Variovorax paradoxus: one gene and its partner. The protein of the gene in region 1 interacts with the protein of each later gene in a pairwise test. Links are inferred from orthologs where the notes say so. Each region holds a gene or a part of one and is shown in the gene's direction. Other genes may lie near its edges. The genes, in order: serC and selB.

Region 1 (6,415 bases):
ACTTGCGGTGCAGCCGGGGCAGCCGGAGCAGCAGGGGTCGGAGCAGCAGCAGCCGGAGCAGCAGGAACCAGAGCACCGTCGCAACCAGCGGCAGCCGTAGCAGGCGTCCAGTTGGCATCGCGCCAGCACAGTTCGTTCGTGCCGTTCTTCCAGACCAGTTCGCCGGTGCCGTTTTGCCAGTTGTCGATCGTAGGACCGCCGTCCGCAGCGGTGACACGGGTCTGCGCGCCGGCGGCAGTGGCGAGCGCAGCGACTGCAAACATCATCGCCACTTTATTCAGTTTCTTCATGGTTCTCCTCTTGGGGAAAAAGCCGCAGCCGCGCTGCGAATCAAGGACGCTTTAAGTGACCACCACCCAAAACGTTGAGGCGATTGTGCCATAGGGTCTTTGGCAAACAGGCCGCCGGGCGCCCCGGAAACGTAGGACGGAGGCGGAATAGACGCCTTGTGTTGCGGCGGTGCGACACCCCTCACAGCGTAAAATTTAAGGTTCCTGCCGCCAGCCCCTTGCTCATGACGTCCTTCGCAAAAGAAACCCTGCCCATCAGTCTCGAAGAGGAAATGCGCAGCAGCTATCTCGATTACGCCATGAGCGTGATCGTGGGCCGAGCGCTTCCCGATGCCCGCGACGGCCTCAAGCCGGTGCACCGCCGGGTGCTCTACGCGATGCACGAGCTCAACAACGACTGGAACCGGCCCTACAAGAAGTCGGCCCGTATCGTCGGCGACGTCATCGGTAAATACCATCCGCACGGCGACCAGTCGGTCTACGACACGATTGTGCGGCTGGCTCAGGACTTCTCGATGCGCCACATGCTGGTGGACGGCCAGGGCAACTTCGGGTCTGTCGATGGAGACAACGCGGCCGCAATGCGTTATACGGAAATCCGGCTGGCGAAAATTGCTCACGAAATGCTGGCTGATATCGACAAGGAAACTGTCGACTTTCAGGACAATTACGACGGCTCCGAAAAAGAGCCGAAGGTGTTGCCGAGCCAGCTTCCGAATTTGCTGGTCAATGGCTCCGGCGGTATTGCGGTCGGCATGGCCACCAATATCCCGCCGCACAACCTGAACGAAGTGGTCGATGCCTGCCTGCACCTGCTGCGCAATCCGCAGGCCAGCATCGACGAACTGATGGAAATCGTGCCCGCGCCCGACTTCCCCACCGCCGGCATCATCTACGGCATCAACGGCGTGAAGGACGGCTACCGCACCGGCCGCGGCAAGGTGGTGATGCGCGCCAAGTGCCACTTCGAAGACATCGACCGCGGCCAGCGCCAGGCGATCATCGTCGACGAGCTCCCCTACCAGGTCAACAAGAAGACGTTGCAGGAGCGCATGGCCGAACTGGTGCACGAGAAGAAGATCGAAGGCATCAGCCACATCCAGGACGAGTCCGACAAGTCGGGCATGCGCCTGGTCATCGAGCTCAAGCGCGGCGAAGTGCCCGAGGTCGTGCTCAACAACCTCTACAAGCAGACGCAGCTGCAGGACACCTTCGGCATCAACATGGTGGCGCTGGTCGACGGCCAGCCGAAGCTGTGCAATCTGAAGGACCTGATCGAGGTCTTTCTCCAGCATCGCCGTGAAGTGGTCACGCGCCGCACCGTCTTCACGCTGCGCAAGGCCCGCGAACGCGGCCACGTGCTCGAAGGCCTGGCGGTGGCGCTCGCCAACATCGACGAGTTCATTCGCATCATCCGCGAATCGCCGACGCCGCCGGTGGCCAAGGCCGAGCTCATGACGCGCGCCTGGGACAGCAAACTGGTGCGCGAGATGCTCACGCGTTCGCGCGCCGATGGCGGCGTGGTCAACGCCGACGACTACCGTCCCGAAGGCCTGGAGCGCGAGTTCGGCATGGGCGGCGACGGACTCTACCGCCTCTCGGATACGCAGGCCCAGGAAATCCTGCAGATGCGTCTGCAGCGCCTGACCGGCCTTGAGCAGGACAAAATCGTTGCCGAATACAAGGATGTCATGGCAGAGATCGACGACCTGCTCGACATCCTCGCCAAGCCCGAACGCGTCTCGACCATCATTGGCGAAGAGCTCGGCACCATCAAGCAGGAGTTCGGCCAGTCGAAGATCGGGGCTCGCCGCAGCCAGGTCGAGCACAGCGCCTACGACCTCTCCACCGAAGACCTGATCACGCCCACCGACATGGTGGTGACGCTCTCGCACAGTGGCTACATCAAGAGCCAGCCGCTGGGCGAATACCGCGCACAGAAGCGCGGCGGCCGCGGCAAGCAGGCCACGGCCACCAAGGACGACGACTGGATCGACCAGCTCTTCATCGCCAACACGCACGACTACATCCTGTGCTTCTCCAACCGCGGCCGGCTCTACTGGCTCAAGGTGTGGGAAGTGCCGGCGGGTTCGCGCGGATCGCGCGGGCGCCCCATCGTCAACATGTTTCCGCTGCAGGAAGGCGAGAAGATCAACGTCGTGCTTGCACTGACCGGCGAGAAGCGCAATTTCCCGGCGGACCAGTACGTGTTCATGGCAACCTCGATGGGCACAGTGAAGAAGACTGCGCTCGACGAGTTCAGCAACCCTCGCAAGGGCGGCATCATCGCCGTGAACCTCGACGAGGGCGACTACCTGATCGGCGCGGCGCTGACAGACGGCAAGCATGACGTGATGCTGTTCAGCGACGGTGGCAAGGCCGTGCGTTTCGACGAGGAGGATGTCCGTCCGCTGGGCCGGAATGCCCGCGGCGTGCGCGGCATGTCGCTCGACCCGGGACAGGGCGTCATCGCCATGCTGGTGGCCGAAGACGAGCAGCAGAGCGTGCTCACCGCCACGGAAAATGGTTACGGAAAGCGCACAAGCATTACCGAATACACGCGCCATGGCCGCGGAACCAAGGGCATGATCGCGATCCAACAGAGTGAACGCAACGGCAAGGTCGTGGCTGCCACTCTCGTTCATGCCGATGATGAGATCATGCTCATCACTGACAAGGGTGTGCTGGTGCGCACCCGGGTTGCCGAAATTCGCGAACTGGGCCGCGCAACGCAAGGCGTTACGCTTATCGGTCTCGACGAAGGCGCCAAACTCAGCGGTCTTCAACGCATTGTCGAAAATGACGCGAACGGCGAATCCGAGCCGGACGCGGACGATGCATCCTCATCTTCAACGGAGAATCCTCAGTGAAAAAAATCAAACTCGCACTTCTGACGGTCGCCCTGGCTGGCAGTTCGATGGCCGCAATGGCCCAGGACAAGGCCGCGCTCATCAAGCAGTTCATCGACATCCAGCGCCCCGGCATCGAATCGCTGGCGCGCGGTCTGGTCGAGCAATCGAGCGCTCCGATCGCACAGGCGGGTTCGCAGTACCTGCAGACGCAGGTTCCCGAAGCCAAGCGTGAATCGGCCGCCAAGGCAGCCGATGCAGAGCTGAAGAAGTACTTCGACGACGCCTATCCGATCGTCCGCGACAAGGCCGTTCAACTGGCTCCCGGTGCCCTGAGCCCGCTGCTCGAGCAGAACTTCAGCGAAGACGAGCTCAAGCAGCTGCTCGCCTGGATCAACTCGCCCCTGAGCAAGAAATACCAGGACCTGAACCCGAAGATGCAGACCGCACTGACCGAGAAGCTCGTGTCGGAAACCCGCGGCACCATCGAGCCCAAGATGCGCGCGCTCGACGAGAACGTCGCCAAGGCCCTGGGTGCTCCCACCGAAGCCCCTGCAGGCAAGGCTCCCGCCAAGGCTCCAGCCAAGAAGTAAGACCAACGTGACCCAGCAGCAGCAGACGCCGGCCGGCAAGCGCCCTTACAACTTCTCGGCCGGTCCGGCTGCCATGCCGGAGGCGGTGCTGCAACGCGCCGCCGCCGAAATGCTCGACTGGCAGGGCAGCGGCATGAGCGTGATGGAAATGAGCCACCGCGGCAAGGAATTCGGTGCGATCTGCACCCAGGCCGAAGCCGACATCCGAACGCTGCTGGCCATTCCCTCTCACTTTCACGTCCTGTTCATGCAGGGCGGCGGACTGGGCGAGAACGCCATCGTGCCGTTGAACCTGTCGCGCGGGCAAGCCGCCGACTTCGTCATCACCGGCAGCTGGAGCATCAAGTCGCACAAGGAAGCCCAACGCTACTGCACGGCGCGCGTGGCCGCGAGCAACGCCGACGACCAGCACACCAAGCTTCCCGACCCCGCCAGCTGGCAACTCGCCAAGGATGCGTCGTACGTGCACGTATGCACCAACGAGACCATCAACGGCATCGAGTTTCATCAGTTGCCCGACCTGGCCGCGCTCGGCAGCGACGTGCCGCTGGTCATCGATTTCTCCTCGCACGTCGCCTCGCGCAGCGTCGACTGGAGCCGCGTGGGCCTGGCCTTTGGCGGCGCCCAGAAGAATCTCGGCCCTGCAGGCCTGACCATCGTCGTCGTGCGCGACGACCTGCTGGGCCGCGCGCTCGAGATCTGCCCGAGCGCGTTCAACTACAAGACCGTGGCCGACAACCATTCCATGTACAACACCCCGCCGACGTGGGGCATCTACATGGCCGGACTCACCTTCCAGTGGCTGCTGCAGCAGCGGGAAGGCGATCTCACGGGCGTGGCAGCCATGGAGCAGCGCAACATCGCCAAGGCTAAGCTGCTGTACGAATTCATCGACAGTTCCGACTTCTACGCCAACCGCATCGATGCGAGCTGCCGCTCGCGCATGAACGTGCCGTTCTTCCTGGCCGACGAAGGCCGCAACGAGGCCTTCCTGGCGGGTGCGCGCGAAACCGGGCTGCTGCAGCTCAAGGGCCACAAGTCGGTCGGCGGCATGCGTGCCAGCATTTACAACGCCATGCCGCTGGAAGGGGTGCAGGCCCTCGTGTCCTACATGCGAGAATTCGAGCGATCGCATGCCTAGGCGCATGCCCAGCCGCTGCTCGCACCGATGACCGCCTCCGATTCCACACCACCCTCCTCTTCTTCTGACAATTCCGAGAGCCTGGCCGATCTGCGCGTGCAGATCGACTCGCTCGACCAGCGACTGCTCAGCCTGCTCAACGAGCGCGCCCACGTGGCCGAGCTGGTCGGCGAGGTCAAGAAGCGCGAGGGCACGCCGTTCTTCCGCCCCGACCGCGTGGCACAAGTCATCGACAAGATGCAGAAGACGAACGGCGGTCCGCTCAAGGACCTCCACGTCGCGGCCATCTGGCGCGAGATCATGTCGGCCTGCCTGGCGCTCGAGTCGCCCCAGCGTGTGGCCGTTCTCGGCCCCGAAGGCACCTTCTGCGAACAGGCAGCGATCGAGTACTTCGGCGGCGCCGCGGACCTGATCTACTGCGCGAGCTTCGACGAGGTGTTCCATGCCACCGCGGCGGGCAGCGCCCAGTACGGCGTGGTCGGCGTCGAGAACTCGACCGAAGGCGTCGTCACCCGCTCGCTCGACCTGTTCCTGCACTCGCCCACCCATGTGGTCGGCGAGGTCAGCCTGCTGGTTCGCCACCACCTGCTGCGAAGCAGCAATTCGCTCGAAGGCATCGAGGCCGTGCTGGCGCACCCGCAGGCGCTGGCGCAGTGCCAGACCTGGCTGTCCAAGCACCTGCCCAACGCCGAGCGGCGCGCCGTGTCGAGCAATGCAGAAGGCGCCCGCCTCGCGGCCACCAACCCCGCGTGGGCCGCGCTGGCCGGCGAACGCGCCGCCACCCGTTTCGGCCTGCACATCGTGGCGCATGCCATCCAGGACGACTCGTACAACCGCACCCGCTTCTCCGTGATCTGCCTGCCGCAGACGCTCGCCATGCCGCCGGCCTCGGGCCGCGACTGCACCAGCCTGATCGTCTCGGTGCCGAACCGTCCCGGCGCGGTGCACGACCTGCTGGTGCCGCTGAAGGTCAACAATGTGTCGATGACGCGCTTCGAGTCGCGTCCTGCGCGTACCGGCCAGTGGGAGTACTACTTCTACATCGACCTCGACGGCCATCCTTCGCAGCCCAACGTGGCCGCGGCCCTGGCCGAACTGCGCGGCCTGTGCGCGTTCTACAAGGTGCTCGGCGCCTACCCGGTCAAGGCCTGAGCAGCAGGCAGACGCACAGCATGTTCGAACAACTGGGACTGATCGGCTGCGGCCTGATGGGCGGCTCGTTCGCGCTCGCACTGAAGCGCGCGAAGCTGGTGAAACGGGTGGTGGGCTACAGCAAGTCGCCCTCCACCACCGAACGGGCGCGGCAGCTCGGCGTGATCGACGTGGCGGCGCCTTCGGCGCTGCTGGCGGTCTCGGGCGCCGACATCGTGCTGCTGGCCGTGCCGGTGGCCGCATCGGAAGCCACGTTCAAGGCCATCCGCCACGGCATTTCGGCCGACACGCTCGTGATGGACGTCGGCTCGACCAAGGGCGACGTGATCGAAGCCGCGCGCAACGGCCTGCAGCGCCAGTTCGCCAATTTCGTGCCGGCGCACCCGATCG
Region 2 (15,737 bases), 2.3 Mb from region 1 along the record:
GAGATGGCCCTGGCGCTGCAAGGCCAGGTGCAGGCTTCCGTGTCGCCGCGCTTCACGGTCGAGGTCGTGCCGCTTCTCGGGCAGATCGGCTCCGGCTCGCTGCCCGTCGAACGCCTGCCCTCGGCCGGCCTTGCGCTTGCGCCGGCCGGCACGTCGAAGAAGGGCGTGGGCACGGCGCTCGATGTGCTTTCGACCGCACTGCGCAGCCTGCCCTTGCCGGTGATCGGCCGCATCGCGGAGGACCGCCTGCTGCTCGACCTGCGCTGCCTGGAAGACAGTACGGCGTTCGTCGCGCAACTGCCGCTGCTGCAGGAGCGGCTGAAATGACGCCCGCTTTTTCCGCCTGCATTTCTCCCTGCCCCTCTGGGGAGGGCGGGGTGGGGGCACGACGGCCTCCCGACAGCCACGGCGCCCGCACACGCCCCGCCCCCGTCCCGACCTTCCCCAAAGGGCGAACGAGCAGGCCCGCAAGCCATGATCATCGGCACCGCAGGCCACATCGACCACGGCAAGACCACGCTGGTGCGTGCGCTCACCGGTGTCGACACCGACCGGTTGCCCGAGGAGAAGCGCCGCGGCATCTCCATCGAACTCGGCTACGCCTACCTGCACGCGTCCGACGGCGTGTCGCTCGGCTTCGTCGATGTGCCGGGCCACGAGCGCCTGCTGCACACCATGCTGGCCGGCGCCACCGGCATCGACCATGCGCTGCTGGTCGTGGCGGCCGACGACGGCGTGATGCCGCAGACCCGCGAGCACCTTGCGGTGGTGGCGCTGCTGGGCGTGCAGCAAGCCACCGTGGCCATCACCAAGATCGACCGCATCGACGAAGCCACGCGCGCGGCGCGCCTCGCCGAGGTGCGCGCGGACATCGCCGCGCTGCTGGCACCGACGCCGCTTGCAGACGCGCCGGTGCTCGCGGTATCCGCAGCGACCGGCGACGGCATCGACACGCTGCGTGAACGGCTGCTCGGCGCGGCGCGGCATGGCCACGCCCATGAAGACGGCCTTGCCTTCCGCCTGGCGGCAGACCGCTCGTTCACGCTGGCCGGCGTCGGAACGGTGGTCACTGGCACGGTCTTCAGCGGCAGTGTGCGCATCGGCGACGCGTTGAGCGTCGTGCCGCGCGGCCACACGGTGCGCGTGCGCGGCATCCATGCGCAGGACACGAAGACCGAATCGGCCCACGCAGGCCAGCGCTGCGCCCTGGCGCTGGCCGGCGTCACGAAGGACGAGGTGCACCGCGGCGACTGGATCTGCGCACCGGCTGCCGCACTCGCGACGGATCGCATCGACGTTCGGCTCGCGCTGTGGCCCGGCGAGGAGAAGCCGATGCGCTCGGGCACGACGGTGCATGCGCACCTGGGCGCCAGCGACACGATGGCATCGGTCGCGCTGCTCGACCGCGACGTGCTGGCACCGGGCGAAACCGCACTCGCCCAACTCGTGTTGAAGGACGACATCGGCGCCTGGCATGGCGACCGCGGCGTGCTGCGCGATGCCTCGGCCACGCGCACCGCGGCCGGCATCTACGTACTGGACCCGTTCGCGCCGGTGCGCTACCGGCGTACGCCTGAGCGTCTGCACATGCTCGCCGCATGGTCCACCGACGAGCCCGCCTCGCGCGCGGCAGCGCTGCTGCACGGCGCACCGCTGGGTCTCGACACCACCCGGCTGGCGCGCGCACTCGCCCTGACGGACGAAGCCGCGCTGCCGTTGCCCGGCGATGCCGTGCGCATCGAGCACACGGCCATCGCGCGGTCGCATCTGGACGCGCTCGAGACGCAGATCGCCGCGCGCCTCGCGGAGTTCCATCGCACGGCGCCCGACGAGGTCGGCCCCGATGCGCGCCGGCTCAAGCGCCTCGCGGGGCCGCGCACCGACGATGCGCTCTGGCGCCATGCGCTCGATGCGCTGGTCGCGCGCGGCGCGCTGGTGCGCAGCGGCACCTGGCTGCACCTGCCCGCGCACGCCGCGCGGCTCGGCGAGGCCGAGCAGAAGCTCGCGCAGAAGCTGCTGCCCAGGCTCGCCGACGGCGGCTTCGATCCGCCGTGGGTGCGCGAACTCGCGAAGGACTGCGCAGCAAGCGAGCCGATGGTGCGGCAGACGCTCGCGAGCCTCGCGCGGCGCGGCGAGGCCTTCCAGGTGGTGAAGGACTTGTACTATCCGCTGGCCACCGTCGAGCGGCTCGCGGCCATTGCACGCGAATGCCTCGACGGGCCGCAGGGATTGCAGGCCGCGAGCTTTCGCGACGCGACGGGTCTGGGGCGCAAGCGCGCGATCCAGCTGCTGGAATTCTTCGACCGCGTGGGGCTGACGCGGCGCGTGAAGGACGCGCACCTGCTTCGGCCCGACACCTCGCTGTTCGGAGCGAGCGCGTGAACGACGCAACGGATCATGGGAGGGGATCGTCCCTGGTGGGGCGGCCGGGCTTCAAACCCGGTGGGTGGCGCCAGTCGTCGCCGGGAAGGTTCGACTCCTTCCCCCTTCCGCCATCGAGCGGGCATTCGCCTTCTGCGCGGTCCGATCTTGCACCTGCGATGCTCGACGTACCCATGTACGTCTGCGCTTCTCGGCACAAGCTCGAACCGCTCGCGACGGCGACGGCCCAATCGACGAGTCGGCATGGGCACATCGCGCCGATCTCAGATGACGCGCAGGGCAGGCTTTCCGGCCTCGACGCGGCCGATGACCGACGCGCGGGCAAAGCCTTCGTCGCGAAAGATATTCAGCACGGCGTCGACCGCCTCCGGGGCGCAGCTCACGAGCAGGCCGCCCGAGGTCTGCGGGTCGCTCAGCAGGCTCTGCGCGGTGGCCGGCAGGCCGGCCGCGAGTTCGACATCGGCGCCATAGCCCGCCCAGTTGCGCCCCGACGCACCGGTGACGAAGCCGCCGGCCGCCATCGCCACCACGTTGTCGAGCAGCGGCACCGTCGACCATTCGACGACGGCGGTCAGCCCGGCGCCGCGCGCGAGTTCCAGCGCGTGGCCGGCCAGCCCGAAGCCGGTCACGTCGGTCAGCGCATGCACGCCGTCGAGCGCCGCGAGCGCAATGCCGGGTGTGTTGAGCCGGGTCGTGTTCTCGATGAGCTGGCGGTAGCCGGTCTCGGACAGCTGCTCCTTCTTGAGCGCGGCCGACAGCACGCCCACGCCCAGCGGCTTGCCGAGCACGAGCACGTCGCCCGCCTTCGCGTCGGCGTTGCGGCGCACGCGGTCCGGATGCACCAGCCCCATCGCGACGAGGCCGTAGATGGGCTCGACCGAATCGATGGTGTGGCCGCCCGCAATGGGAATGCCGGCGGCGCGGCACACGTCCTGCCCGCCGCGCACGACCTCGGCGATGACCTCCACCGGCAGCTGGTTGATCGGCATGGCCACGAGCGCCAGCGCCATGATCGGCCGGCCGCCCATCGCGTACACGTCGCTGATCGCGTTGGTCGCGGCGATGCGGCCGAACTCGTAGGGGTCGTCCACGATGGGCATGAAGAAGTCGGTGGTGGCGATCAGCGCCTGCTGGTCGTTGAGCCGGTAGACCGCCGCGTCGTCGGCGGTCTCGATGCCCACCATGAGCTCGGGCGGGATCATGCCGCCCGCGTGGTTCTTCAGGATCTGCGAGAGCACGCCGGGCGCGATCTTGCAGCCGCAGCCGCCACCATGCGAAAAACTCGTGAGGCGCAACGGCGCGAGCGGATTCATGAGCGTTGGGTTCATGGGCCCGATTATCGAAGCGGCCACGCTTTCTACAATCCCGTCCTTTCCTCAACCGCACGTCCCCGAGGCACATCCATGAAGAAGACTTTCACCCGCATGGCGCTCGCGCTGGCCCTTTCCGCCGCGAGCTTCGGCGCCTTCGCGCAAGGGATGCTGCGCGTCTCGGCCATTCCCGACGAGGCCCCCACCGAGCTGCAGCGCAAGTTCACGCCGCTGGGCGACTACCTGAAGAAGGAAACCGGCATGGACGTGCAGTTCACGCCCGTGACCGACTACGCGGCCGTGGTCGAAGGCCTGGCCACGAACAAGATCGACCTGGCCTGGCTCGGTGGCTTCACCTACGTGCAGGCGCGCATCCGCACCAACGGCGGCGCAGTGCCGATCGTGCAGCGCGCCGAGGACGAGGTGTTCACCAGCAAGTTCATCGTGCCCATCGACAGCCCCGCGAAGACGCTGGCCGACCTGAAGGGCAAGACCTTCGCGTTCGGCGCGCCGTCGTCCACCTCGGGCAGCCTGATGCCGCGCTACTTCCTGCTGCAGGCCGGCATCAATCCCGAGAAGGACTTCAAGACGGTTGCGTTCTCGGGCGCGCACGACGCCACCGTGGCCTTCGTGGCCGCGTCGCGCGCCGAAGCGGGCGTGCTCAACGCCTCGGTGTGGGACAAGCTGGTGGAGTCCAAGAACCCCAACGCCGCCAAGGTGCGCGTGCTGGCGACCACGCCGACCTACTACGACTACAACTGGACCGTGCGCCCCGGCATGGACCCGGCGCTGCAGAAGAAGCTGACCGATGCCTTCCTGAAGCTCGACCCGGCGAACCCGGCGCACAAGGAGATCATGGCGCTGCAGCGTGCGAGCAAGTTCATTCCGACGAAGTCCTCGAACTACGACGGGATCGAGACGGCGGGGAAGTCGGCAGGCCTGATCAAGTGATCCGGCGGGAGACGGGGGCACCCTCACTCCAACCCTCTCCCGCGAGCGAGAGAGGGAGAGAGAGCCAATGCAGACAGCCCGGCCCATTCTTGCCCCCTCTCCCGCTCGCGGGAGAGGGCTGGGGTGAGGGAACGGCCTGGGAAAGCTGCGCAGCGTGAGCTTCCATCTGGACGCCATCGGCGTGGTCCACCCCAACGGCCACCGCGCCCTGAACAGCGTGACGCTCGCCGCGCGCGACGGCGAACGCATCGCCGTCATCGGTCCTTCGGGCGCCGGCAAGACCACGCTGCTGCGCGTGCTCGGTGCGGCCCTTCGCCCCACCGAGGGCACGGTCGAGGTGCTGGGCGAGAAGCCCTGGGACCTGCCCGCCGGCGCACTGAAGAAGCTGCGCGCGCGCATCGGCACCGTGCACCAGTCGCCGCCGATCGCACCGCGCCTGCGCGTGGTCACCGCGGTGCTTGCGGGCCGTCTCGGCCAATGGTCGACGCTGCGCGCCCTGGGCTCGCTGTTCCATCCGTCCGACATCGCCGGCGCGCATGAAGCCCTGGCACGGCTCGGCATGGAAGACCGCCTGTTCGACCGCTGCGACCGCCTCTCGGGCGGCCAGCTGCAGCGCGTGGGCATCGCGCGCGTGCTGTACCAGCGCCCCGCACTTCTGCTGGCCGACGAACCGGTCTCCGCGCTCGACCCCACGCTGTCTGACGCCGCGGCCGGCCGGCTGGTGGCACAGAGCGAGGCCACCGGCTCGACGCTGGTGGCGTCCCTGCATGCGGTGGATCTCGCGCTGCGATGGTTTCCGCGCATCGTGGGCATGCGCAACTGGCAGGTGGTGTTCGACCTGCCCGCCGCGCATGTCACCGCCGCCATGCTCGACGCGCTGTACGCGAGCGAGGGCGGCATCGCGGCGCAGCATCCTCCGCCCGGCGCAGCGATGGAGCCGGCCTTCCAGCGTCCGGACTGCCCGTGAACGCGGCGCTCGCTCCGCATCGCGATCCCCACGCGGCACGCCGGCTCGCTGCATGGACGGCTGCGCTGGTCATTGCGTGGCCGATGCTGGCGCTGTCCGAGTTCAGGCCGTGGGCGCTTTTCGACGGCGGCAACCTCGCGGTGATCGGCGGCTTTCTCGCAGGCTTCTTTCCGCCCGACGGCTCGCCCGCCTTCATGGCGCTCCTCTTCAAGGCCACGCTTGAGACGCTGGCCATGGCCACGGCCGGCACCGCGCTGGCGCTGCTGATCGGCGCACCGCTCGGCTTCGTGACGACACGCGCGCTCTCCATCTCGCGCATCGGCCCCGGGCCGGGCCGCGTGCAGGCTGGCGTTGTGCGGCAGGCCGCGCGCTGGCTGCTGATGGTGCTGCGCGCGATTCCCGAAATCGTCTGGGCGCTGCTGTTCGTGCGCGCGCTCGGGCTCGGGCCTGCGTCGGGCGTGCTCGCGCTGGCCATCACCTACGGCGGCATGCTGGGCAAGGTGTACGCCGAGATCCTGGAGTCGACGGACACGCGCCCCGCACGCGCGTTGCTCGAGGGCGGCAGCGGACGCTTCGCCGCGCTGTGCTACGGCCTGCTGCCGAACACCGCGCAGGAGCTGGCCTCGTACACCGTGTACCGCTGGGAATGCGCGGTGCGCGCCTCGGTGGTGATGGGCTTCGTGGGCGCTGGCGGGCTGGGCCAGCTGATGGACCAGTCGATGAAGATGCTCAACGGCGGCGAGGCGAGCAGCATCCTGCTGGTGTTCCTGGCGCTGGTGCTGCTGGCCGACCTGCTGAGCAACGCGTTGCGCCGGCTGCTCGCATGACGACGAACACTGCGCCGCTTCCCCCGCGTCCGCCGCCGTGCTGGCGCTGCCGCATCGCGCTGCTGCTGATCGGCGTGTCGGTGATCGCGAGCTTCGTCTACCTGGGCATCGACTACCGCGCGCTCGGCTCGGCGGAGTCGCTGCGCCTCATGGGCAAGTTCATCGCCGAGTTCTTCCCGCCCGACGTGTCGCCGGACTTCCTTGCCAGGGTCGGCCACGGCGCGCTGCAGACGCTGGCGGTGTCCGCGCTGGGCACGGTGCTGGCGGCCTTGGCGGGCGCGGTGCTCGCCCTGCCCGCCTCGGGACGCGCGGGCTGGCTGCCGCGCCATGCCGCGCGCTTTGCGCTCAACTTCCTGCGCAGCGTGCCCGAGCTCGTCTGGGCGGCGCTGATGGTGCTGGCCGCGGGCATCGGTCCGTTTGCCGGCGCGCTCGCCCTGTCGCTGCACACCACCGGCGTGCTGGGGCGCCTCTTTGCCGAGGCGCTGGAGAACGCGCCGCGCGAGCCCGAGCATGCGCTCACCCTCTCGGGCGCCGGCCCGGTGGCTGCCTTCAGCTACGCCAGCCTGCCGATCGTGCTGCCGCAGTGGGTGGCCTACACGCTCTACCGCTGGGAAATGAACATCCGCATGGCGGCCGTGCTGGGCTTCGTGGGCGGCGGCGGGCTCGGGCAGCTGCTGTACTTCCACCTCTCGATCTTCCAGCAGCAGCAGGCCATGACGGTGCTGATCGCGATGTTCGCGCTGGTCGTCGCCGTCGACCTTGCGAGCGCTCGCCTGCGCAAGGGTCTCGGGCCGGCCTACGCCTGACGGGCGGACAATCGGGGGCATGAGGTTTCTTCCATGAGTCATCGCCAGCCCGTGCGGGTGGCGGACCGCCACGCCTTCGATACGCTGATCGACGCACGCTCGCCGGCCGAGTTCGCGCTCGACCATATTCCCGGCGCCATCAACTGCCCGGTGCTCGACGACGAGGAGCGGCACATCGTGGGCACGACCTACGTGCAGACGGGCGCCTTCGAAGCACGGCGCATCGGCGGCGCGATGGTCGCGGCCAACATCGCGCGGCACCTGCGCGACACCCTGGCCGACCGGCCCGAGCACTGGAAGCCGCTGGTCTACTGCTGGCGCGGCGGCATGCGCAGCGGCTCGATGGTGACCTGGCTGCGCCTCGTGGGCTGGGACGCGCAGCAGCTCGCGGGCGGCTACAAGAGCTTTCGCCGCCACGTCATCTCGCAGATCGACTCGCTCACGCCGAAGCTCGACCTGCGCGTGATCTGCGGCGCCACCGGCAGCGCGAAGACGCGCGTGCTGCATGCGCTGGCCGCGCGCGGCGCGCAGGTGCTCGACCTGGAGGATTTCGCCAACCACAAGGGCTCGCTGCTCGGTTCGCTGCCGGGTGTGGCGCAGCCCTCGCAGAAGCATTTCGAGACCCGCATCGCGTCCGTGCTCGAGACTGTCGACGTTTCGCGCCCGTTGTATGTCGAAGGCGAGAGCATCCGCATCGGGCGGCTCTCGCTGCCCTTGCCGCTGGTGGCGCAGATGCGCGCGGCCTCGTGCATCGAGGTGTCGGCCACGCCCGAGGCGCGCCTGGCCTACCTGCTGCGCGACTACGCCTACCTGGGCGACGACCGCGACGCGCTCGCCGACAAGATGGGCGCGCTGAAGGAACTGCAGGGCAAGGAGACCGTGGCGCGCTGGCAGCAATGGGCGCACGAGGCCGACCTGCCGCACCTGTTCGCGGAACTCATGTCGTTGCACTACGACCCGCACTACGAGAAGTCGCAGGCACTGCACTTCCGCAAGTGGCCGGACCGCCAGCGCGTGGCGGCGCCCGACCTGTCGGATCAGGGCATCGAGGCGGTCACCGACGCGGTGCTGGCGCTCGGCGCGCCGCCGAGTCCGTCGGCATAGAGCACGCCGCGCGGCGCGCGGCACAGGCCCCAGAAGCGCAGGCCGCTGAGCTCGGCCATGCGCACGCCCATCGCGGTGGGCGCCGAGATGGTGGCCATCGCCGCGATGCCCAGGCGTGCGCACTTGCGCACCAGCTCGTGGCTGCCGCGGCTGGACATCAGCACGAAGCCGGGCTCTGCGAGCCGGCCTGCCGTTGCGAGAGCACCGAGCAGCTTGTCGAGCGCGTTGTGGCGGCCGACGTCTTCCATCAGGTCGGTGAGCTCGCCGTCGACCGTGGCCCATGCCGCCGCATGGATCGCGCCGGCCTCGGCGTTGAGCACCTGGCGCGGCGCCATGGCCGCGAAGGCGCGCAGCACGGTCGCGAGGTCGATGCGTTCGATCCACTCGCGCGGCGGCACGCGCTGCGGCGTGAGGTCGAGCCCCGCGAAGCTCTCGACACCGCACACGCCGCAGCCGGTGCGGCCCGCGAGGCTGCGGCGGCGGTCCTTCAGGCGTTCGAAGCTGCGCGTGGAAATCTCGAGCTGCACCTCGATGCCGGGCATGCCTTCGGGCAGTCCTGCGTCCGACGCATCGACCGCCTGCACATCGATGCCGCGGCAATCGGCCGCGCTGTCGAGGATGCCTTCGCTCAGCGCGAAGCCCAGTGCGAAGGCTTCGACGTCCCTCGGCGTTGCCATCATCACGGCATGCGAGACGCCGTTGAACACCAGCGCCACCGGCACCTCGGACGCCAGCGTGTCGTCGCGCACGACGCCCTCGGGCGCGACGCCGCGCTCGCCGAACACATGCACCGCGTGCCGCGACAGGGGCGACAGCGTGTCGTCGTCTGGTGGGGAGATGCTGGGGTGTTGCATGGCCGCGGCCATTGTCCGCTCAGCCGGTGTTCTCGTCAGCCGGCAGGGCTTCGACCCAGGCACGGCCCGCATCGGTGAGGTGCGCGACCCAGCGGTCGTCCAGCTGCACCACGCGCACCCAGCCCGGCCCGCGCACGCCGCCGATGGCGGCATCGCCCATCAGCGTGAGGTGGCGCATGACCACGCTCGCGCCCTGCCCCAGCCGCTTGCCCAGGCGCGGCAGCGACATGCCGCCCTCGCCCGGCGCCTCGGCGAGCGCGCGCAAGATGGCGATGGAAAAGGAATCGGCGTGGAAGGCGGCAGCGGTCATGCCGCCACAGTATCAGCGTCTGCCGGGGCGGGTGCGGGCGCCGCGTGCAGCGACAGCACCACGGGAATGGACTTCGAGGTCGGCGTGCCCGCGTTCTCGGCCACCGAGGACAGCGGCACCAGCGGGTTGGTCTCGGGGTAGTAGGCCGCGAGGTTGCCGCGCGGGATGTCGTAGGCCACCAGCTTGAAGCGGTCGGCGCGGCGCTCCTGCCCGTCGTTCCACACCGTCTGGATGTCGACCCAGTCACCGTCCTTCATGCCCAGGTGGCGGATGTCTTCCTTGTTGATGAACACCACGCGGCGCTGGCCGAACACGCCGCGATAGCGGTCGTCCATGCCGTAGATGGTGGTGTTGTACTGGTCGTGCGAACGCGTGGTGAGCAGCGTGAAGACCACGGTGTCGGTCTGCTTCGCGAAGCGCGCCCGCGCGCGGTGCGAGTGGGTGTCCAGCGGCACGGCATGGGTGAAGAACACGGCCTTCTTCGAGGCGGTGTTCCACACGCGCTCGCTCGCGGTGTTGCGCAGGCGGAAGCCGCCGGGGTGCGCCACGCGGGTGTTGAAGTCCTTGAAGTCGTCGAACACGGCTTCGATCTTGTCGCGGATGCGCGCGTAGTCCTCGACCAGCCAGAGCCACGGCGTGCTGCTGCGCGCGCCGATGGTGGCGGCCGCCAGGCGCGCCACGATGGCGGGCTCGGACAGCAGGTGCTCGGAGGCCGGCGGGTTGATGCCCATCGAGATGTGCACCATGCTCATCGAGTCCTCCACCGTCACGCCCTGCGGGCCGTTGGCCTGCATGTCGATCTCGGTGCGGCCGAGGCACGGCAGGATGATGGCTTCGCGCCCGTGGATGACGTGGCTGCGGTTGAGCTTGGTGGTCACGTGCACCGTGAGGTCGCAGTTCTGCAGGCCCTTCCAGGTCTGGTAGGTGTCGGGCGTGGCGGCCGCGAAGTTGCCGCCGAGCGCGAAGAACACCTTGCCCTTGCCGTCGAGCATCGCCCGGATGGCCTCGACGGTGTCCACGCCGTTCTGGCGCGGCGGCTCGAAGCCGAACACCTTCTGCAGGCGGTCGAGCAGCGCCGCGGGCGGCTTCTCCCAGATGCCCATGGTGCGGTCGCCCTGCACGTTGCTGTGGCCGCGCACCGGGCAGGCACCCGCGCCTTCGCGGCCCATGTGGCCGCACATCATGAGCCAGTTGCCGATCATCTGGATGGTGGCGACCGAATGCTGGTGCTGCGTGATGCCCATGCCCCAGCAGGCGATGACGCGCCTGGCGCCCAGGTACACATCGGCCGCGGCGCGGATCTGCGCTTCGCTCAGGCCCGACTCCTGCACCAGGATGTCCCACGACTCGGCGCGCAGGTCGGCCGCGAGCGGCTCGAAGCCGATGGTGTGCTCGGCGATGAACGCATGGTCGAGCACCGCGGGTTCGCCGCGCGCCACCGCTTCGTCCTCGCGTTCGATGACGTGCTTCATCATCCCCTTGATGGCGGAGAAGTCGCCGCCCACGCGCAGCTGGAAGTAGTGCGTGCTGATGGGCGTGGAGCCCATGGTGGCCATCTCGAGCTTGTCCTGCGGATCGGCGAAGCGCTCCAGGCCGCGCTCGCGCAGCGGGTTGAAGCTCACGATGCGCGCGCCGCGCTTGGAGGCGGCACGCAGCTCGCCGAGCATGCGCGGGTGGTTGGTGCCGGGGTTCTGGCCGAAGATGAAGATGGCGTCGGCCTTCTCGAAGTCGTCGAGCGTGACCGTGCCCTTGCCCACGCCCAGCTGCGGGCGCATGCCGCTGCCGCTGGGCTCGTGGCACATGTTGGAACAGTCGGGGAAGTTGTTGGTGCCGTATTCGCGCACGAACAGCTGGTACAGGAATGCGGCCTCGTTGCTGGCGCGGCCCGAGGTATAGAAGATGGCCTGGTTCGGATCGGGCAATGCATTGAGGTGCAGCGCGATGCGATCGAAGGCGGCGTCCCATTCGATGGGCACGTAGCGGTCGCTCGCCGCGTCGTAGGCCATGGGGTGCGTGAGGCGGCCCTGGTCCTCGAGCCAGAAGTCGCTCTGCTGGGCCAGTTCGGCCACCGTGTACCTGGCGAACAGCTCCGGGCCCGCGCGGCGCGCGGTGGCCTCGGCGGCCACGGCCTTCACGCCGTTCTCGCAGAACTCGAAGGTCGAGGCATGGTTGCGATCGGGCCAGGCGCAGCCGGGGCAGTCGAAGCCGTCGGGCTGGTTCGCCGAGAGGAGCGTCTTGGCGCCCTTGATGGGAATGTCCTGCCGAAGCAGCGCCTGGGTGACGCTGCGCAACGCACCCCAGCCGCCGGCGGGGCCCTTGTAAAACTCGATCTTCTGCTCGCTCATGCCGGGAGTGTTCGCGCGCGAGGGGCGCACGTCAAATTGGATCGGCACATGCCTTGATTCAAAATGGAAATGAAGGGCCACGGGGTCTCTGCCGCGCGATGCGCCGTGCTCTGTACAGTGGACCGGATGACCCTGGAAGAACAACGCGCCCTCATCCTCCGCGGCGCCGTCTACGACGACCTGACCCCGGAACTGCTGGCCGCCCGCGAAGCCGCCGTGCTGCGCACCGACGAATACAACCGCAGCTTCGGCCGCCCGGCGCAGGAACGCATCGCGCTGCTGCGCCGGCTGCTCCGGCAGGTGGGCGACGGTGCGCACTTCGAGCCCGCCTTCCGCTGCGAATTCGGCTTCAACATCTCGGTGGGCCGGGGCTTCTATGCCAACTTCGACTGCGTGATGCTCGACGGCGGCGGCATCGACATCGGCGACCAGGTGCTGTTCGGCCCACGCGTGGGCATCTACACCACCAACCACGCACTGGACGCGGCCGAGCGCGCCGCGGGCGCCTGCCAGGCCAGGCCGGTGCGCATCGGCCACCGCGTGTGGGTGGGCGCCGGGGTGCACATCAACCCGGGCGTGACCATCGGCGACCACGCGGTGATCGGCTCGGGCAGCGTGGTGACGAAGGACGTGCCGGCGAACATGCTGGCGGCGGGCGTGCCGTGCCGGGTGCTGCGGGAGATCACCGCGGAAGACCGCACGGGTTTCCGCGGCTGACGCGGCAGCTTCAGCCGCCGCGCGCGTCCTGCATCAGCAGGCTGCGCAACCTGCTGCGAAGCGGCGTGTCCTCGACCGCCTGCACGCCGGCAATGTCGCGCAAGGCGAAGTCGCGGCTCTGCGCGTTGTGCAGGTCGATCTCGCGCACCACCTGGCCGTCCTTGTAGACGAAGGCCACATCAGCCAGCGCGAGCACGTCCTCGATGTCGTGCGTGATCATCAGCACCGGGATGCCCCACTGCCTGCGCACCTGGGCGAGTTCGTTGCGCAGCTCGGTGCGCAGCATCGGGTTGAGCGCGGCGAAGGGCTCGTCGAGCAGCAGCACCTGCGGCTCGCAGGCGAGCGCCCGTGCCAGCGCCACGCGCTGCTGCTGGCCGCCCGAGAGGTTCTGAGGCCGGCTGTCGGCGAGCGCGGCGAGACCGAAGCTCTCGAGCAGCGCCTGCACGCGTTCGGCGTCCTTCGCGGGCGGCTTGCGGCGGTGCCAGGCGGTCAACCCGAACGAGACATTCTCGCGCACGCTCAGGTGCGGGAACAGCGCGTAGTCCTGGAACAGGTAGCCGACGCGACGCGCCGGCGCAGGCACGTCGATGCCCTGCGCCGAGTCGTACAGGGTGCGGCCGTCGAGCCTGACGTGGCCCGATGCGGGATGCAGCAGTCCGGCAATGGCCTGCAAGGTCAGCGACTTGCCCGCGCCCGACGGGCCGTAGAGCGCGGCGAACGGCACGTCGGTCTGAAAGCGCACGGCCAGGTCGAAGCGGCGCGCCCCGTCCTTCACCGAGAGCTTCAGATCGACGTCGATCATGGCTTGCCGAAACCGTAGCGCGTGAGCACTTCCTGCGCGGCAGGCGTCGACAGGAAGTTGATGAAATCGCCGGCCAGCGCCTTCTGCTTGCTGTCAGCCACCACGGCGATCGGGTAGGTCACGGGCGTGTGGCCGGTGGGCGTGAAGGCGATCTTGACCTTGTCGCCGGCCACGGCCGCATCGGTGCGGTAGACGAAGCCGGCCTCGACCTCGCCGCGGCTCACGTAGTCGAGCACCTGGCGCACGCTGTCGGCCTGAACGAACTTCGGCTCGAGCGTGGTCCAGAGGTTGGCGTTGTCGAGCACCTGCTTGGTGTAGCGGCCGACCGGCACGGTGGCGACCTTGCCCACGGCGATCTTCTTGACGCTGGCGCCGCTCAGGTCCTGCAGCGTCTTCACGCCGACGGCATCCTTCGCCGGCTCGACGAGCACCAGGCTGTTGGTGACGAAGTCCTTGCGGGTGGCGGTGTCGATCACCTTCTGCTCGACGCCGCGGTTCATGGTGTCCTGATCGGCGCTGGCGAACACATCCACCGGCGCGCCCTGGCCGATCTGCTGCAGCAGCACACCCGAGGCGGCGAAGTTGAAGCGCACCGTGGCGCCCGACTTCGCTGCCTCGAACTTGGGACCGATTTCCTTGAAGGCATCGGTCAGGCTGGCGGCGGCGGACACGGTGATCTGCTGCGCAGTGGCGGCCAGCGGCAGGGCAAGGGCCACCACGGCGGAAGCAAGGAACAAGAGGCGGAACGGGCGCATGGAACTCTCCTGGAAATTATTGAAGGACCGGAAACCGAAAACGTCAGCGGCGCCGTCGGGGACCACCGCGGAACCGGCTTTGCCGGGCCGCAGGCGTTGCCCCCTGCAAGGGGGTTGGCGAAGCGACACGAAGTGCGCGAAGACTGGGGGGTGTACTCATTTCAACGAGAAGAAACGGTTCGACACCACGAGCACGGTGATCGACAGCACCGAGGTCACGATGACCAGCAGCAGCGCGAGGTCGTCGTGCCCGGCCTGCACCGCATCGTAGATCGCCATCGACAGCGTCTGCGTCTGCTTGGGAATGGAGCCCGCCACCATCAGCGACGCGCCGAACTCGCCCATGGCGCGCGCGAACGCGAGCAGCGTGCCCGCCAGGATGCCCGGCCAGGCCAGGGGCAGCGTGACGCGCAGGAACACCGAGAACGGCGACTGCCTCAGCGTGCTGGCCGCGGCCTCGAGCGATCGGTCGACATTCGAGAACGCGGCGCTCGCCGACTTGAGCACCAGCGGCAGCGCCACCACGGCCGAGGCCACCACGGCGCCGTGCCAGCTGAAGATGATGGTGTAGTCCAGGTGCTCGCGCAGCCACGCGCCCAGCGGGCTGCGGCGTCCGGCCGCCACCAGGATGGCGTAGCCGATCACGGTGGGCGGCAGCACCAGCGGCAGCATGAACACGGCCTCGAGCACGCTGCGGCCGAAGAAGCGCTTGCGCGCGAACACCCAGCCCAGCGCCACGCCGACGATCAGTGCCAGCACGGTCGCCACGGCAGCGACCTTGAGCGACAGCACCAGGGGAAACCAGTCGGTGGAGGCGATGAGCGATTTCGTCGTGTTCATGAAAATACGGCGGGATTGTTACACGATGAGGCTCAAGGTTCTCACGGGGATGCGCAAACGAGGGAGTCTCCATATACTGCGGGATACAGCGTAGGAGACATCCCGCCCATGCGCCCCACCGCCCTCGACACCGTTGTCCGCTCGATTTCCGGCAGGCCGGAACGCCGGCGCGTGACGCAGGTGCACGAATGGCGCATCGAGCGGTCGATGGATTCCGAAGGCTTCGTGCTCTCCATCACAGCACCCGACGGCGCCAGCCAGTCGTTCTTCGTCGGGCAGGCCGACGCGGACGACATCGGCGAGGTGCTGCGCCGCCAGTCGGCGTGGGTCGATCACCGGGAACAGTGACACGCATGTGGCGGCACATGACGGGTGCGCAGCGCATCCTCGAAGTCCTGCTGACGCGGCGCTCGGTGTCGCCGCGGCGGCTGCAGCATCCCGGCCCCAATCCCGACGAGCTCGACGCGATCCTGCAGGCCGGCCTGCGTGCGCCCGACCATGGCGGGCTGCACCCGTGGCGCGTCATCGAGTTCCGTCCGCAGAACCGCGAAGCGCTGGCATGGTGCTTCGAACAGGAAAAACTGCGGCGCGACCCCCTGGCCGGCCCCGCCGACCTGAAGCGCGCGCGCGAACATGCCACGCGCCCGCCCCTGCTGCTGGGCTTCGTGGTGTCGCCGCGCGAGCGCAGCAAGATCCCGGCACGCGAGCAATGGCTGAGCGCCGGCGCTGCGCTCGGCAACCTGCTGAGCGCTTCGCACCAGCTGGGC

Evidence for each region.
Region 2: the proteins of serC (region 1) and selB interact in binary tests that used the Escherichia coli proteins (3 or more experiments, as listed by UniProt). The link is inferred for Variovorax paradoxus from one-to-one orthologs.

What each region holds. Positions count from the first base shown.
Region 1 is NZ_LR743507.1:2,489,231-2,495,645, reverse strand. What follows is about bases 3,067-5,839. They hold serC (3-phosphoserine/phosphohydroxythreonine transaminase), read left to right. Parts: upstream 3,067-3,805; coding sequence 3,806-4,873; downstream 4,874-5,839. Other genes in these bases: pheA (prephenate dehydratase), read left to right, coding at 4,901-5,839; AACL56_RS11250 (DUF2059 domain-containing protein), read left to right, coding at 3,157-3,732; gyrA (DNA gyrase subunit A), read left to right, coding at 3,067-3,160. Also shown: outer membrane protein OmpA, read right to left, coding at 1-290; more of gyrA, read left to right, coding at 515-3,066; more of pheA, read left to right, coding at 5,840-6,025; AACL56_RS11235 (prephenate dehydrogenase), read left to right, coding at 6,046-6,415. UniProt on the Escherichia coli protein: Catalyzes the reversible conversion of 3-phosphohydroxypyruvate to phosphoserine and of 3-hydroxy-2-oxo-4-phosphonooxybutanoate to phosphohydroxythreonine. Is involved in both pyridoxine and serine biosynthesis.
Region 2 is NZ_LR743507.1:4,799,101-4,814,837, forward strand. What follows is about bases 1-2,928. They hold selB (selenocysteine-specific translation elongation factor), read left to right. Parts: upstream 1-474; coding sequence 475-2,382; downstream 2,383-2,928. Other genes in these bases: selA (L-seryl-tRNA(Sec) selenium transferase), read left to right, coding at 1-327; selD (selenide, water dikinase SelD), read right to left, coding at 2,646-2,928. In the rest of the region: more of selD, read right to left, coding at 2,929-3,710; AACL56_RS22625 (putative selenate ABC transporter substrate-binding protein), read left to right, coding at 3,786-4,643; AACL56_RS22630 (phosphonate ABC transporter ATP-binding protein), read left to right, coding at 4,798-5,610; AACL56_RS22635 (ABC transporter permease), read left to right, coding at 5,607-6,437; phosphonate ABC transporter, permease protein PhnE, read left to right, coding at 6,434-7,243; tRNA 2-selenouridine(34) synthase MnmH, read left to right, coding at 7,277-8,347; formate dehydrogenase accessory sulfurtransferase FdhD, read right to left, coding at 8,281-9,201; AACL56_RS22655 (hypothetical protein), read right to left, coding at 9,221-9,511; AACL56_RS22660 (FdhF/YdeP family oxidoreductase), read right to left, coding at 9,508-11,856; AACL56_RS22665 (sugar O-acetyltransferase), read left to right, coding at 11,983-12,573; AACL56_RS22670 (ABC transporter ATP-binding protein), read right to left, coding at 12,584-13,375; modA (molybdate ABC transporter substrate-binding protein), read right to left, coding at 13,372-14,130; modB (molybdate ABC transporter permease subunit), read right to left, coding at 14,287-14,970; AACL56_RS22685 (hypothetical protein), read left to right, coding at 15,079-15,318; AACL56_RS22690 (nitroreductase family protein), read left to right, coding at 15,324-15,737. UniProt on the Escherichia coli protein: Translation factor necessary for the incorporation of selenocysteine into proteins. It probably replaces EF-Tu for the insertion of selenocysteine directed by the UGA codon. SelB binds GTP and GDP.